Regions from separate parts of the Methylobacterium sp. GC_Met_2 genome, predicted to be linked through region 1. Evidence: predicted binding sites of a transcription regulator. Region 1 holds the regulator's gene; each other region holds the start of a gene.
The links. The regulator PhoB, encoded in region 1, activates phosphate uptake and scavenging genes when phosphate is short. The targets are predictions, from matches to a motif close to TGTCATNNANCTGTCAT.
Positions count from the first base shown of each region.

Region 1 (5,152 bases):
GGCGCGCCGCCTCGGCCGGCATCGTGACGGGCATCATCCTGGCGCTGGCCCGCATCGCCGGCGAGACCGCGCCGCTCCTGTTCACCGCACTCAACAACAACAGCTGGTTCAGCCCCGACCTCATGGGTGGCGTCCCGAACCTGCCGGTGATGATCTACCAGTTCGCGCTCTCGCCCTATTCCAACTGGCAGCAGCTGGCCTGGGCCGGAGCGCTTCTGATCACCATGACCATCCTCGCCCTCTCCGTGATCGCCCGCTTGGTGGTCAAGCCGCAGCGTGCCCGCTGAAGCGCGAGCCGAAGGATTAGCCCGATGAGCCATGCTGCAGCCACCGCCGCCGCCGAGCCCCTTATGCAGCCCTCCGCCAAGGCCGGCGCCGACACCAAGGCGCCCGTCCGGATCGCCGTGAAGGGGCTGAACTTCTACTATGGCCAGTTCCACGGCCTGAAGGACATCAACCTCAACTTCCATGATCGGCAGGTGACCGCGCTGATCGGCCCGTCGGGCTGCGGGAAGTCGACGCTGCTGCGCACCTTCAACCGGATCTACAGCCTCTATCCGGAGCAGCGCGCCGAGGGCGAGATCCTGCTGGACGGCGTCAACATCCTGGATTCGAAGGTCGATCTCAACGATCTGCGCGCCCGGGTCGGCATGGTGTTCCAGAAGCCGACGCCCTTCCCGATGTCGATCTACGACAACGTCGCCTTCGGCATCCGCCTCTACGAGAAGCTGCCGAAATCGGAGCTTGACGACCGGGTCGAGGCGTCGCTGCGCAAGGCGGCGCTCTGGGACGAGGTCAAGGACAAGCTGAAGCAGTCCGGCATGGGCCTGTCGGGCGGGCAGCAGCAGCGTCTGTGCATCGCTCGCACAGTGGCCCAGCGCCCGGAGGTGATCCTGTTCGACGAGCCGACCTCGGCGCTGGACCCGATCTCGACGGGCCGGATCGAGGAGCTGATCGAGCAGCTGCGCGACGAGTTCACCATCGCGATCGTCACGCACAACATGCAGCAGGCGGCGCGCATCTCGCAGTTCACCGCCTTCATGTATCTCGGCGAGCTGATTGAATTCTCACAAACCGAAAAAATGTTCATGAACCCGACCGAGCGGCGGACGCAGGACTATATCACCGGCCGCTTCGGCTAAGCTGTTTCGAAGACCGGTTTCCGCGCCATCGCGACCCGGGCGCCGCGGCGGCCGGGCGGGATCGCGGCAACCGGGTGGGATCGCACGTCCTGGCCCCCATCGAAGGATCCATCCATGCCCGGCCATATCGTTACCTCCTACGACACCGATCTCGAAAACCTCCGTCGCTCGATCTCGGAGATGGGCGGCGTGGCGGAGAAGATGACCACCGAGGCGACCGACGCCCTGGTGCGCCGCGACGACGGGCTCGCCCAGGCGGTGATCCTCGCCGACAAGCGCCTGGACGCCCTCCAGAGGGATATCGAGGAGCGCTCCGTCCTGCTGATCGCCCGGCGGCAGCCCCTGGCGATCGACCTGCGCGAGACCATCTCGGCGATCCGCGTCTCCGGGGACCTGGAGCGGATCGGCGACCTCGCCAAGAACGTGGCCAAGCGCGTCGTGGCGATCTCCGATCAGGCGCCGGCGCAGAAGATCGTGCTCGGCGTGCGCCACATGAGCGACCTCGCGGAGGGCCAGCTGAAGGACGTGCTGGACGCCTATGCGAGCCGCGATATCGAGGCGGCCCACGACGTGTGGGAGCGCGACGGCGAGATCGACGCGCTGTACAATTCCCTGTTCCGCGAGCTTCTGACCTACATGATGGAGGATCCGCGCAACATCTCGTTCTGCACGCACCTGCTGTTCTGCGCCAAGAATGTCGAACGCATCGGCGATCACACGACCAACATCGCCGAGACGATCCACTACCTCGCCACGGGCGAGACGCTCGCCGGAGAACGGCCGAAGAACGATGCGTCGAATTACGTGACGGTGGATGGGGGTCTGGCGCCGTGAAGCGCTTCCCGGGGCGCAGGATCCTGGGGGCGTCGCCGCCGTGACGGTCGGTTTCGGTTGAGGCTGGGCGGAGCCTCCGGCACCATTGCCGCGTCCGCCGCGAGAACGGGTCATCGAAGGTGAGTATGCAAGTCCTGATCGTCGAGGACGAGGAGGCATTGACCACGCTGCTGCGCTACAACTTGGAAGCCGAGGGCTTCCTGGTGGATACGGCGGCCCGGGGCGACGATGCGGAACTGCTTCTGGCCGAGCGCATGCCCGATCTGGTCCTGCTCGACTGGATGCTGCCCGGCCTGTCCGGGATCGAGCTTTGCCGCCGCATCCGGGCCCGGCGGGAGACCGAGCGGCTGCCGGTGATCATGCTGACCGCCCGGGGCGAAGAAGGCGACCGGATCCGGGGCCTCGGGACGGGCGCCGACGATTACATCGTCAAGCCGTTCTCGGTGCCGGAACTGCTCGCCCGCATCCGCGCGCTCCTGCGCCGGGCCAAGCCGGCTCATGTCTCGGATCGTCTGGCCGCCGGCGACCTCGAACTGGACCGCACCGGTCATCGGGTGCGCCGGGCCGGCGAGGAGCTGCATCTCGGCCCCACGGAGTTCCGGCTGCTGGAATTCCTGATGCTGGCCCCGGGCCGGGTCTTCTCCCGCGAGCAGCTTCTCGACGGGGTCTGGGGTCACGACGTCTACATCGACGAGCGCACCGTCGACGTCCATGTCGGCCGCCTGCGCAAGGCGCTGAACGGCCCACGCCAAGCCGATCCGATCCGCACCGTCCGCGGCTCCGGCTACGCCTTCGACGAAACCTTCTCCCTCGAAGCCTGAATCGCCAAGTCCCGATTTCGAAAGGTCAAGACCTTTTGCGGGTGCAGGGCGGAGCCTTGCTATGGGGCGAAGCCCGAGCGTCTGGACTCCGCCCCGACACCCCGCCAAAGGGCTTCCGCCCTTCGGGAACCCCCGATCAGCGGGTGAGCGCGGCACTCCTGTCGGCGGCCGGCACGGAGGCCAGGGCCTGGAGCACCGTGCCCTCGGTGAGGATCTGGGGCAGCACCTGGGGCTCGCCGCCGTCGGTGTAGAGCAGGTAGAGCGGCACGCCGCTCCGGCCGTGCTTCTCCAGCAGGCGCGTGATCTCGGGGTTCTGGTTGGTCCAGTCGCCCTTCAGATAGGTGATGCCCCGCTCGGCCATCGCGGCCCGCACGGCCTTCGTGGAGAGGGAGGTCGTCTCGTTGACCGCGCAGGTGATGCACCACGCCGCGGTCATGTTGACGAAGGCCGGCTTGTGCGCGCTCGTCAGCGCATCGAGACGGGCCTGCGTGAACGGCTCGATACCACCGGCGGCGGCCTGCGCGGTCGGCGCGGCACGGTCCTGCGGGAGGGTGGACACCAGGGCCACCACGGCGATCAGGGCGAGCGCCGCACAGACCTGCGCGATCCGGCGTGCCCCGGGCGCGGCGGCGCGTCCGCGCTCCCAGGCCCAGGCGGAGAAACCCACCAGCACGAGGCCGATCAGCGCCGCCAGAAGGCCCCGCGGATCGACCTGCTGCGCCAGGACCCAGACCAGCCAAGCCACGGTGGCGTAGACCGGGAAGGCGAGCACCTGCTTGAGCGTCTCCATCCAGGCGCCCGGCCGCGGCAGCGCCCGAAGGGCCGGGGGCCAGAGAGTGAGAGCCAAGAACGGCAGGGCGAGGCCGAGCCCGAGGCTCGCGAACACGGCAAGCGCCACACCTGCGCTCTGGGTCAGCGCGAAGCCGATTGCCGAGCCCATGAACGGCGCCGTGCAGGGCGTCGCCACCAGCGTGGCCAGCACGCCCGTGAAGAACGAACCACTCAGGCCGGAACGCCGGGTCAGGCGATCGCCGACACCCGCGAGCCGTCCCCCGACCTCGACCACGCCGGACAGGCTCAGACCCATCGCGAAGAGCAGATAGGCGAGCCCCGCCACCACCAGGGGCGATTGCAGCTGGAATCCCCAGCCGATCGCCGCCCCTCCGCCCTTCAGGGCGATGAGCACTCCGGCCAGACCCAGGAAACTCGCCAGCACGCCGGCCGTATAGGCGAAGCCGTGCAGGCGCAGGCGGGCCGGACCCTCGCCCGCATGCCGCACGAGACTCAGCACTTTGATCGACAGGACGGGGAAGACGCAGGGCATCAGATTGAGGATGAGGCCGCCGAAAAAAGCGAAGGCGGCGGCGGTGGCAAACGTCAGCAGGTCGAGGTCGGGCGCGGCGGCCCCGGCCGGCGTCGCCGCGACGGGAACCGACGGATCGGTCGCGGCCGGAAGCACCGGCTCGTCGCCATACGCGAAGGCGAGGCGGCGGCTGCCGGATTCGGTCACCTCGTCCAGGGTCAGCACACCCGGAAGGGCCGTGGGAGCCGCTTCGGTCGGGCTGCTCCGGGCGACGGTGAGGTGCAGGCCGGTGCCGTCGACCGCCATCACCTGTGCGCTCGCGTTGTCGATCGCGGTCTCGGCATACGGGAAGTAGGCGGCGTTCCGGATCGTGTCGGGCCTGAGCCCCGTCGCCGTGAAATCGAGCTGCAGGGTATCGCCCTGGCTCGACAGGTTCATCGGCCAGAGCGCAGGGGTCGGGAGGGCGGCCCGAGCGCGGGCGAACAGGGCTGCATTGTCCGGATCGGGACGCGGCTCGCCCACCGGCACGGTGAGGGCAAGATCCGCGGAGCCCGGCACGCACTCGGTCTCGCAGACGAGGTAGGTCAGCTTGGCCTGGATCTGCACCGGGTTGGCCGGATCGAGGCTCGGCGGCGGCGTCACGGGGACGAGGAGCGTGACCTCGCCCTCGTAGCCGTAATTCATCAGCGTCGCGATCGGGATCCGCTCCGGCGCCGGCCACTGGAGCGCCCCGGCGTTGAAGCCGGCCGGCAGGGTCCAGGTCACCTCGGGCGGCAGGCCCGAATCCCCCGGGTTGCGCCAGTAGACGTGCCAGCCGGGCTTCACCTGCATCCGCACCGCGAGGGTAAAAGGCCGCGCCCCCGCCACCGCGGCGGGCTCGGCGACAAGGCTCGACCGCACCAGATCCGGCGGCGTGCGCAGGCCCTGCGCCAGGGCCGCCGACAGGCTCGCGGCGAGGACCAGAATCGGGAGGACGAGGCGGCGGATCATGCTGTCCCTTCGCGGGCCGGGCGGCCGCGGTTTCAGGCCCAGCGTTCGGGCCATTCCGTGAC
Region 1 covers NZ_JALNUM010000092.1:12,158-17,309, reverse strand. Annotated here, with positions in the region: gene pstA (phosphate ABC transporter permease PstA) at 1-287, shown strand, start outside; gene pstB (phosphate ABC transporter ATP-binding protein PstB) at 351-1,142, shown strand; gene phoU (phosphate signaling complex protein PhoU) at 1,257-1,976, shown strand; gene phoB (phosphate regulon transcriptional regulator PhoB) at 2,102-2,797, shown strand; gene OXS49_RS24540 (protein-disulfide reductase DsbD domain-containing protein) at 2,934-5,090, opposite strand.

Region 2 (5,152 bases), on a different contig from region 1:
TTGCCGTCATAGCCGAAGCGGCGGGTCTTGAGCACGGCCGGCAGGCCGATCGTGGCGATCGCCCGGTCGAGATCGTCGGGCGTGTCGACGGCCTGGAACGGCGCGGTCGGGATGCCGAGCCCGTTGATGAATTCTTTTTCCGATAGGCGGTCCTGCGTGGTGGACAACGCCCGCGCGTTCGGGTGCAGGGGGGCGTGCCGGGCCAGGATGTCGGCGGTGGCGTGCGGGATGTTCTCGAACTCGTAGGTGACGACATCGACGCTGCGCGCGAAATCCGCCAGCGCTTGCGGATCGTCGTAGGCCGCGCAGGTGGTACGGGCGGCGACATCGAAAGCGGGGCTGTCGCGGTCGGGGGCGTAGACGTGCACCTTGAGCCCGTAATTCGCCGCCGCGAGCGCGATCATGCGCCCGAGCTGCCCGCCACCGACGATGCCGAGGGTGGAGCCGGGGCCGAGGGTCTTGTCCGTCACGCGAAAAACTCGTCCGTCACGATGTCGCTTCCGTCTCCGGCCGCTCGGCCACCGAGGCGGTCTGGGCCGCACGCCACGCTTCGAGACGCTCCGCCAGACCCGGGTCGGAGAGCGCCAGCACCGATGCGGCCAGCAACGCCGCGTTGACCGCCCCGGCCCGGCCGATCGCCAGGGTCCCCACGGGAATTCCGGCCGGCATCTGCACGATCGACAGCAGGCTGTCCTGGCCGGAGAGCGCCTTCGATTCCACCGGCACGCCGAAGACCGGCAGGCGGGTCATCGCCGCCGCCATGCCCGGCAGGTGCGCGGCGCCGCCCGCCCCCGCGATCACGACCTTGAGACCGGCCGCGACCGCGCCCTTGGCGAAGGCGACGAGCCGATCCGGGGTGCGGTGGGCCGACACGATGCGCGCGTCGTAGGGCACGGCGAGCGCATCGAGCGTCTCGGCGGCGTGCCGCATGGTCGCCCAGTCGGACTGGCTGCCCATGATGATCGCGACCGGAGGCGACACCATCGTTGATCCCGGCAAAAGAGGGCGCTTACAGCCGCGGCGGCCCTGCGGCAAGGCTGCTCCGGACGGCGTCCACTGGCATCAGGCGATGATGTCCGGCGTAATCGCGTCCTCGATGTGGTAGATCCGGTCGCGCAGGGTCAGCTTGCGCTTCTTCAGGCGCTGGATCTGCAGCTGATCGCCGGCGACGCTCCGCTCCAGCGCCTCGATGGCGCTGTCGAGATCGCGGTGCTCCTCGCGCAACCGAGCCAGTTCGGCCTCGAGTTCCGACTGCGCGCTCTCACTCGACTCATCCGCCATCGTCACCTGCGGGCCAAAGGATCGCTCATCACCCGATGAGAGCATGCGTCACGCCCTTTCTTGGGACAAGCCATGCCGGAAAGCCTTCACCAAGCTTAGCCGGAGAAAACGCTTCAACAGGTGCGGCATCCTGTGTCAGTCTTGGCGTGTCGAAACGATGACAGGAGATTCGACTCATGTCGCTGCAGACGCATCTGAGCCAACTCGCCCGGAAGCACGAAGCCCTCGAGCGCGAGATTCACGAAGCGATCCACAGACCTTCGGCGAACGACCTCCACATCGCCGAACTGAAGCGACGGAAACTCCTCCTCAAGGACGAGATCAATCGGCTGCGGGGGGCCGGCGACACCCTGCACTGAGCCACTGATTCGTCTTCACAGTTCATAGACCCGGCACGACAGTCGCCGCCGCATCGGGAGCCCCGGTGCGGCGGTTCTCGCTTGGTCCGGGCAGAGCCCCTCGGCGGCTTGGCATACGCTGGTTGCTCACGCGCGCGGACCCGTCGCGCGCCTGCACGAGAATGCGCTACTCTGCCGCCGCCGCCGGAGAGCGGCCCGCGGGGGAACGCCGACCGATGACGAATGCCAGCCCTCCGGGCCGCTATCCCGAGATCTACGAAGCGGCGCGTCGCGACCCAGAGGCGTTCTGGCTCGATGCGACCCGGGCGATCGACTGGGCGCAGACGCCCACCCAAGCCTTTGCGCCGGAATCTGGCCCCTACGGCCGCTGGTTCTCGGACGGGTCGCTCAACGCCTGCCACAACGCCGTCGACCGCCACGCCGACGGAGCACGGGCCGAGCAGGTGGCGATCCGCTACGATTCCCCCGTGACCGGCACGAAGCGCAGCATCACCTACCGGGCGTTGCGCGATGAAGTGTCGACGCTGGCCGCGGTCCTGGCCGGGCTCGGGGTCGGCAAGGGCGACCGGGTGATCCTGTACATGCCGATGGTGCCGGAGGCTTTGTGCGGCATGCTGGCCTGCGCCCGGCTCGGTGCGATCCACTCGGTGGTGTTCGGCGGCTTCGCGGCGAACGAGCTGGCGGTGCGGATCGAGGATGCGGCGCCGAAGGTGATACTGGCCGCCTCGTGCGGGATCGAGCCGAACCGGGTGGTCGCCTACAAGCCGCTTCTCGACGCGGCGATCGACGCCTCGCGCCACAAGCCCGAGTCCTGCCTGATCCTCCAGCGCCCGCAAGGCCCCGCGACGCTCGTGCCGGGGCGGGACCGCGACTGGGCCGAGGCCGTGGCGGACGCCGCGGCAGCGGGGGAGCGGACGGCGTGCGTGCCGGTCGCCGCCACCGACCCGCTCTACATCCTCTACACCTCCGGAACGACGGGGAAGCCGAAGGGCGTGGTGCGTGACACGGGCGGCTATCTCGTCGCCCTCGCGTGGTCGATGCCGAACCTCTACGGGGTGCAGCCCGGCGAGACCTATTTCTGCGCCTCCGACATCGGTTGGGTCGTCGGTCACTCCTACATCGTCTACGCGCCGCTCCTGCACGGCTGCACGACGGTGCTGTACGAGGGCAAGCCCGTGGGCACCCCCGATGCCGGCGCCTTCTGGCGGGTGGTCGCCGAGTACCGCGTCGTGTGCCTGTTCACGGCGCCGACGGCGCTGCGGGCGATCAAGAAGGAGGATTCCAAGGGCGCGCGGATCGCCGATTACGACCTCTCGGCCTTCCGCAGCCTGTTCCTGGCCGGCGAGCGCGCGGATCCGGACTCGGTCGCCTGGGCCGAGCGGGTGCTGAACCGGCCGGTCGTCGACCATTGGTGGCAGACCGAGACCGGCTGGCCGATCGCCGGCAATCCGATGGGGCTCGGCCTGCTGCCGGTGAAGCACGGCAGCACCTGCGTGCCGATGCCGGGCTACCGGGTCGAGGTTCTGGACGAGGGCGGCAAGCCCGTCCCGGCCGACACGATGGGCACCATCGCGATCCGCCTGCCCCTGCCGCCCGGCTGCCTGCCGACCCTCTGGGGCTCGGACGCGCGTATGCGGTCGAGCTACCTCGCCACCTTCCCGGGCTATTACGACACCTCGGATGCCGGCGTGATCGACGCGGACGGCTACATCACGGTCCTCGGGCGGACCGACGACATCATCAACGTCGCCGGCCACCGGCTCTCGACCGGCGGCATGGAGGCGGTCCTGGCCGGCCATCCGGATGTGGCCGAATGCGCGGTGATCGGCATCCGCGATTCCCTGAAGGGCGAGGTGCCCTGCGGCTTCGTGGTGCTGAAGGCCGGGGTCGATCGTCCCACCGAAGCGATCGAACGAGAGCTGGTCGCCAAGGTGCGCGACGAGATCGGCCCGGTGGCCGCCTTCAAGCTGGCGCTCACCGTGCCGCGGCTGCCCAAGACGCGCTCGGGTAAGATCCTGCGCGCCACGATGAAGCGCATCGCCGACCACGAACCGTGGACGATGCCCGCCACGATCGACGACGCCACGGCCCTCGACGAGATCGGCGAGAGCCTGAAGGACCGAGGGATCGGCGAACATTAGGGATCCCAAAGGGCAAGCCCTTTGGCGGGGCGTCGGGGCAGAGCCCCGACATTCGGGCTTCGCCCGACGATCGAGCGAAGCTCGACAGCAGGGTTCCACCCTGCACCCGCAAAAGGCCCCGGCCTTTTGAAACCATGACTTTTTTCCGAGTGCGCTTCTTGCGCCTCGCCAGCCCATGACCATCTCTAGACCATCCAACCGGATGGCCCAGAGATGGCGAGACGATGAGCAACACGGGACCCGAGCCCCGGCCGAAGGTGCCGGACAGCGAGAAGATCACGGTCAATCTCGGCTTCGTCGATCTCGGTCGCATCGACCTGATGGTCCGCGACGGCTTCTACGCCAACCGGGCCGACTTCATCCGCACGGCCGTGCGCAACCAGCTCGACCGCCACGACGACGCGGTTCGCCAATCCGTGGCCCGGCGCCAGCTCCGCCTCGGGATCGCGCATTACGGGCGGGTCGATCTCGAAGCAGCTCGAGATGCCGGGCGCCCGCTGCACATCCAGGTCCTGGGCCTCGCCACCGTCGCGGGCGACGTCACGCCGGATCTCGCCCGCGCCGCCATCGCCTCGGTGGAGGTCCTCGGTACCTTCCAGGCGAGCCCAGCCGTGAAGGCCGCCCTGGCCGACCGGATCGTCTGACGTCCCACACAGCCGGTCGCAGAGGCGGGTGAACCGTCCGGCCCTGTCCGCCCCCCTTTCGAAGGATCGGCCTCATGTTCCGCTTTCCCAAACTCGACCTGTCCAAACTCGACCTGCCGAAATTCGACCCCACCCTGAACGGCGGCCCCGGCACCGACCGGCTCGCCGAGCGGATGGCGCAGCTTCAGCGCGCGCAGAAGGCGGCCTTCACCAAATGGGCGCGGACCTATGGTCAGCCGGGTCAGCCCCCCCGTCCGGCCGGCGGCGATGAGACGATCGTCGACATGGAGGCGCCCGAAGCCCCCGGCGGCGCCTGGACGGCCCCCCGGCCGGATCGGGGCAGGGCGGCGGAGCCGGAGCTCGATCTGTCAGCGATGATGCGCACGCTGCGTGAGGGACGCCCGACGTCCCGCGGCCGGTCACCGGTTGTGGTCCCGCCCGGCGCGCGGTTCGAGGAGCGGGTGTTCACGAGCGCCGCCGGCAGCCGGCGCTACAAGGTCTACGTGCCGAGCGGCTACACCGGTCGGGCCCTGCCCCTGGTGGTGATGCTGCATGGCTGCACCCAGGACCCGGACGATTTCGCCGCGGGCACGCAGATGAACGTCCTCGCCGAGGAGCAGACGTTCCTCGTGGCGTATCCGGCACAGGCGCAGTCGGCACACATGCAGCGGTGCTGGAACTGGTACGCGGCCGGCGATCAGGTCCGCGAGGGCGGGGAGCCGGAACT
Region 2 covers NZ_JALNUM010000115.1:3,217-8,368, forward strand. Annotated here, with positions in the region: gene OXS49_RS27040 (5-(carboxyamino)imidazole ribonucleotide synthase) at 1-470, opposite strand, end outside; gene purE (5-(carboxyamino)imidazole ribonucleotide mutase) at 487-984, opposite strand; gene OXS49_RS27050 (DUF465 domain-containing protein) at 1,063-1,281, opposite strand; gene OXS49_RS27055 (DUF465 domain-containing protein) at 1,458-1,640, shown strand; gene OXS49_RS27060 (propionyl-CoA synthetase) at 1,856-3,781, shown strand; gene OXS49_RS27065 (CopG family transcriptional regulator) at 4,006-4,425, shown strand; gene OXS49_RS27070 (PHB depolymerase family esterase) at 4,500-5,152, shown strand, end outside.
Region 2: a site for PhoB is predicted at 1,428-1,444, ahead of OXS49_RS27055 (DUF465 domain-containing protein). Genes of this name have one in related genera too.

Region 3 (5,152 bases), on a different contig from region 1:
TGTGCATCATACACATACAGAGGTCGCTATGACAAACCCATTCACCACCGACGTGCTCATCTGCGGGGTTGGTGCAGCGGGACTGGCCCTCGCCATCGATCTCGCCCGACGTGACGTGAACTTCCGCCTGATCGAGAAGGCGCAGGCTCCGTTCGGAGGCTCGCGCGGTAAGGGTATCCAGCCTCGCACGCTCGAAATCTTCGAGGACCTTGGCATCGTCGATCGCATCGCGGCGGTCGGCGGCCGTTATCCCAACCAGCGGACATACCGGCCAGACGGCACCTACACAGACGAGGCGATGTTCATCGACGGGAAGCCCGCACCCGATGAGCCATACAGCGCTCCGCTGATGGTGATGCAGGGGCGCACAGAGCAGGTGATGCGCGAGCGTCTAGCCGAACTGGGTCACCGGCCATACTACGACTGCGCACTGACGAGCTTTGACCAAGATGCTGAAGGCGTCACAGCCAAGGTCACTGATGCTGGCGGCGAGCACACGATCCGAGCGCGTTACCTGATCGGTGCTGATGGCGGCCGTAGGTTCGTGCGCCATGCTCTGGGCACCGGGTTCCCCGGTAAGACGCTCGGCGTGCGCGCCGTGGTGGCTGACCTGCGCCTGTCGGGTCTCGACCGCGCGATGTGGCATCGCTTCAACGAGGGCGACATGGCGCGCCAGTTAGCGCTGTGCCCGCTGGCTAAGACGGATCTGTTCCAACTGCAGGCCCCAATCTCCGCCGAGGGCGAGCCGGACCTGTCCGTCGCGGGGTTGCAGGCGTTCATCACGGACCGGGCCCTGGAGGGGTTCGACATCGTGGTGCACAACGTGTCGTGGGCGTCCGCCTACGCCATGAACGCGCGGCTGGCCGACAGCTACCGCACGGGCCGCGTCTTCCTGATGGGTGACGCGGCGCACATCCACCCACCGACCGGCGGACAAGGGCTGAACACCAGCGTGCAAGATGCCTACAACTTCGGCTGGAAGCTGGCAGCGGTACTGGCCGGCGCGCCTGGCGCCCTGCTGGACACCTACGAGGAGGAGCGACGACCGATTGCGGCGGCGATGCTGGGGCTGTCCACGGGGCTGCTTGAAGCGGCCAAGCGCGGCGACATGCGCCGGGGCCGCATAGTGCAGCAACTCGATCTCGCCTATCCAACCTCTTCTCTGGCCTTTGAGGCCCCTGAACGCCACGGCGGCATCCTCGCGGGTGATCGCGCCCCGGACGCGCCACTAATGGGTGTCGGTGGTAAGGCTGTGCGCGTTTTCGACCTCCTCAAAGGTCCGCACTGGACGCTGATCGGCTACGAGACGGATCGCGCGGCCCAAGCACCGCAACAAGGTCTGCGCATCCATGCCATCGGCGCCCGCGGCGATCTGATCGACACGCGCGGCCATTTCCGCGACGCCTATGGTCTCGGAAGCGGGGATTGGGTTCTGGTAAGGCCGGACGGCTACATCGGCGCTGTCGTCTCGGCTGAGCACGTCGCTGATCTGAACGGCTACCTACAGACAGTCGGTCTGAAGGCACATCCATAACGGACCAGCCGCGAGGGTCTCCTTTCACATACCCTAAAAGTACCGAGCCACATCAGGGATAGGATTGGATCAGGCTATCAAAAAAGGCCGCCCCACAGGGGAGCGGCCAGTCTAGGGAGGAAACGCCCACTAGGGACAGCACGCTGTTGAGACGTGCGGTGCAGCAACAATTGTGCGTCGCAGCGGTTCCGGGTGAACGGGCACCTAACTGTTTGGTTGCGGAACGTCGTTGCCGCCGCCGTCGTGGTTGTCGGCTGCATGCAGCGGTTGATGCAGATCGCTGGTGAAGTGCAAGAGATACTTCAGCGCCAGAATGCGCTCAGGCCCAGCGGTCTCCTGATCGGCGAGTTCCGCTGCGAACTGCCGAACCTTGTCGAGGACGCAATCCTGCGCAAGCTCGATGCTGGCTGGGCTGCCGGCGGGAAGCGGCGATCCCGCGCAGGCCTGGGCGAGGTCGGGCGCTGTGAGCTCGATGTCGACGAAATGCCGCTGCTGTGTGGCGGTGTAGCGGATCTTCGTGGTGTTGCGGTCCGAGTCGCGCCAGTGATCGGCCCAGGTCGTGCGCGCGACAAAATCCGGGGCCGTAAGCGTATCCGTGTCTGCGGCGAGAAGCGCGTCGACTTGCCTCCGGGCTTGCGGCGTCAGGAGCGAAAGGGCGATGCGGCCGACGATGCGGTGTCCCTCGTCTCCCCAAGCATTGGCACCTCTTGCCGAAGTGAGGCTGACGGCCGCACCTGCGAGAACGACGAGCGACAGGGAACGGACCATGCCGAAGATCCGGCCGTCAGTTGTAGCACTCATGATGCTAATCTCACGACATCAGGTAGAACATCGTCCCCGACAAGACGATCGTCGCGGGCAGGGTGAGAACCCAGGCCGTCGCGATCTGCCACAGGGTCGCCGGCTGCACGCCCGCGCCCGACCCCACCATCGTCCCCGCGATGCCGCCCGTCACGACGTGCGTGGTGCTTACCGGGAAGCCTGTGATACCGGCCCCGCCGATCAGGCCCGCGGCAACCAGCTCCGCCGCGGCCCCTTGCGCCGGCACGAGGTGCTGCTTGCCCAGCCGCTCGCCCAGCGTGCGCACGATGCGCTTGTAGCCGATCATCGTGCCGAGCCCGAGGCACAGCGCACTGACGATGCGGACCCACCAGGGGGCGTACTGCACAGTGCGACCGAGCCGGCCATGGAGCGCCTCGGCGGTCTTCTTGTCGGCTTCGGGCGTCGCGCCGTTGTCCTCGACCGCCTTCAGCTCGGTGAGGACGCGGTTGAGGCGGTCGCGGATCACGGTCCGTTCGTCGGCCGCCACGTCGCCCAGGCTGCCAATCCGTTCGAGCCGATTATGGATCTCGTGGGCCGCCTGAGCACCCTCGCTCTTCCGGTCGTTGCCTAAGCGGGCGATGAGGTCGGCCGCGAGGTTCAAGTCCGACGCGACCTGCGCGATCTGCGGCTGGGTCATCTGCGGGTTGAGCGCGTACTCGGCCGGATACAGGCCGATGATGGTCAGCATGATCAGGCCGATGCTCTTCTGGCCGTCGTTGGTCCCGTGGGCGAACGAAACGCCGGTGCAGGTGAAGATCAGCAGCGCGCGCATCCACCAGACTGGCGGCTGTCCCTCCTTCGGCGGCTCGTAGAGGTGCCGGTCGTGCACGGCGCGCTTCAGCAACTGGAACACCAGCAGCGCCAGGCCGAAGCCGAGCAACGGCGAGACCAGCAGCGAGGCAAGTACGTCCCAGACTTGGTGCCAATCGACGCCTTGTGCGAGGCCGCGGCCGTGCAGGAAGGTGTCGGCGACGGCGATGCCGATGAGCGAACCGATCAGCGCATGTGACGAGGAGTTCGGGATGCCCAGCCACCACGTGCCGATGTTCCAGGACAGAGCGGAGACGAACAGAGCGGCGAGCATGCCCACCGCGGCGCCGCCGTTCGGCGGGGTGAGCGCGTCGGGCGGGATCAGTTCGACGAGGGCGTAGGCGACGGCGATGCCGCCGAGGATGACGCCCGCGAAGTTCATCAGGCCGGACCAGACGACGGCCGGGAAGGGCTTCAGCGAGTGGGTGTAGATCACCGTGGCGACAGCGTTGGCGGCATCGTGGAAGCCGTTCGAGAACTCGAAGACGAGCGCCAGGACGAGGCAGCCGAGGATCAGGCTCAAGGTGGTCGGGGAGCCTGGCGTCAGGGAAGCGAGCAAAACGACCTCTCGGCAGCGACAGCCGCCGATGTCGCTCCGATGTCATGACACTTGCACGACGGCCTGAGGCGGCAGAGGACGAGGGCCGCTTCACATCCTCGCCCGTGGATCGTTGCGTCCAAACCTCCGTCTGCTACGAAGGGCGGGATGCCGGTTGCCCGGCACAAGCGATCTATGAACTACTTGCCAGTGGTCGAATTCCAAAGTTCGCGGCATCGCCGCGCATACGTTCAAATTCGCTCGGGCTCGGCTAGCAGGATGGCGGCTCGCACAGCCGCGCGCCGAAGCTCCTCGTCGGCCCAAGGTTGGCCCATCAAGGTGCGGGCAAACGGATGGGCGGCCACCGCGGCCGCGGGGTCGATGCTATAGCCCTCCCCGAACGCCACGTTTCGGGATGTGGTATCAGCCAAATAGGCATCCACGACCGCCGAAACATCATCGTCGATGATGTCGAGGGTGGCGAACAGGTCGAGGGTCATCGGCCGCTTTGCCATGTCGGCCATCTAGGTGTGTATCCGCGACAAGACGACGACCGCAGAGCTACGGCTCCAGACGATCGGCTACATTTTCCGGCGAGCTTGCCGGCTACGGCGTCCAGAGGGGCGATAAAAAGCGGCGCCGCCTCGCGGAGAGGCGCGCCCTGAGTGCGTTCCGGTCTCGGGAAGGAACGTAGGGGTTCGATATGGCTTCACACAGGCGTGAACAAGGTGGGCCGAACGAGAAGCGCGGCGTGTGGCCGTGTCATCGGAGCGTCACATAGGTTAAAGGTAGCAGCTCGACCCTTTTTCAGAGCCGAGGAGACTGCATGACCTCCATCGAGGAGATCACCGCGACGCTGCGCAGCATCGCGGTGCCGGGCATGAAGCCGAAGGCGATCCGCGCCGCCGTCCGGGAGCGGCATCCAGAGGCGAGCAAGAAGGAGATCGTGCGTGCGGCCTTCTTTGCCGTGACCGAAGCGTCGTCAGCGAACCAGGATGGGACGCCGGAGCTGCATAACTTCGCGTTGGCCGAGCGCGTCGCCGAAGATAACGCGGAGGTGGTTCTGCGGACCGGCAAGCGTAAAAAGAAGAAGCATTCCTCCGGTGCCGCCGGGAAATCGCCGGCGCACTGATAAGGAAGGCCCAGCTGAAGTCCTTTCTGCATCCTCGGTGGCGCCCCGAGGCTGTCCGACTGCTTTCGACCACCCACGACGATGTCGCTGCTTCCGCAGGTCTAGGTCGGGTGGATGGCGGACGCCATCATTCGAGAAAAGGTTTCCGCGTCAGCCATTCTCACTCGGGATCAGGCCGTACCGCTCCATTACAGTCTTCATGGCGGCGGGATCATGGATTGCTCCCTCCGCGAGGGTGGCCATCTCCCGGAAGTATTCCGGCCCGAGTACGCCCGGCGTAAGCAGGCTCAGACACGTGGCTTCGCCATTGCCGTCG
Region 3 covers NZ_JALNUM010000046.1:6,843-11,994, forward strand. Annotated here, with positions in the region: gene OXS49_RS16625 (FAD-dependent oxidoreductase) at 29-1,534, shown strand; gene OXS49_RS16630 (S1/P1 nuclease) at 1,739-2,302, opposite strand; gene OXS49_RS16635 (inorganic phosphate transporter) at 2,346-3,725, opposite strand; gene OXS49_RS16640 (hypothetical protein) at 3,956-4,228, opposite strand; gene OXS49_RS16645 (hypothetical protein) at 4,531-4,836, shown strand; gene OXS49_RS16650 (cupin domain-containing protein) at 4,987-5,152, opposite strand, start outside.
Region 3: a site for PhoB is predicted at 3,770-3,786, ahead of OXS49_RS16635 (inorganic phosphate transporter). Genes of this name have one in related genera too.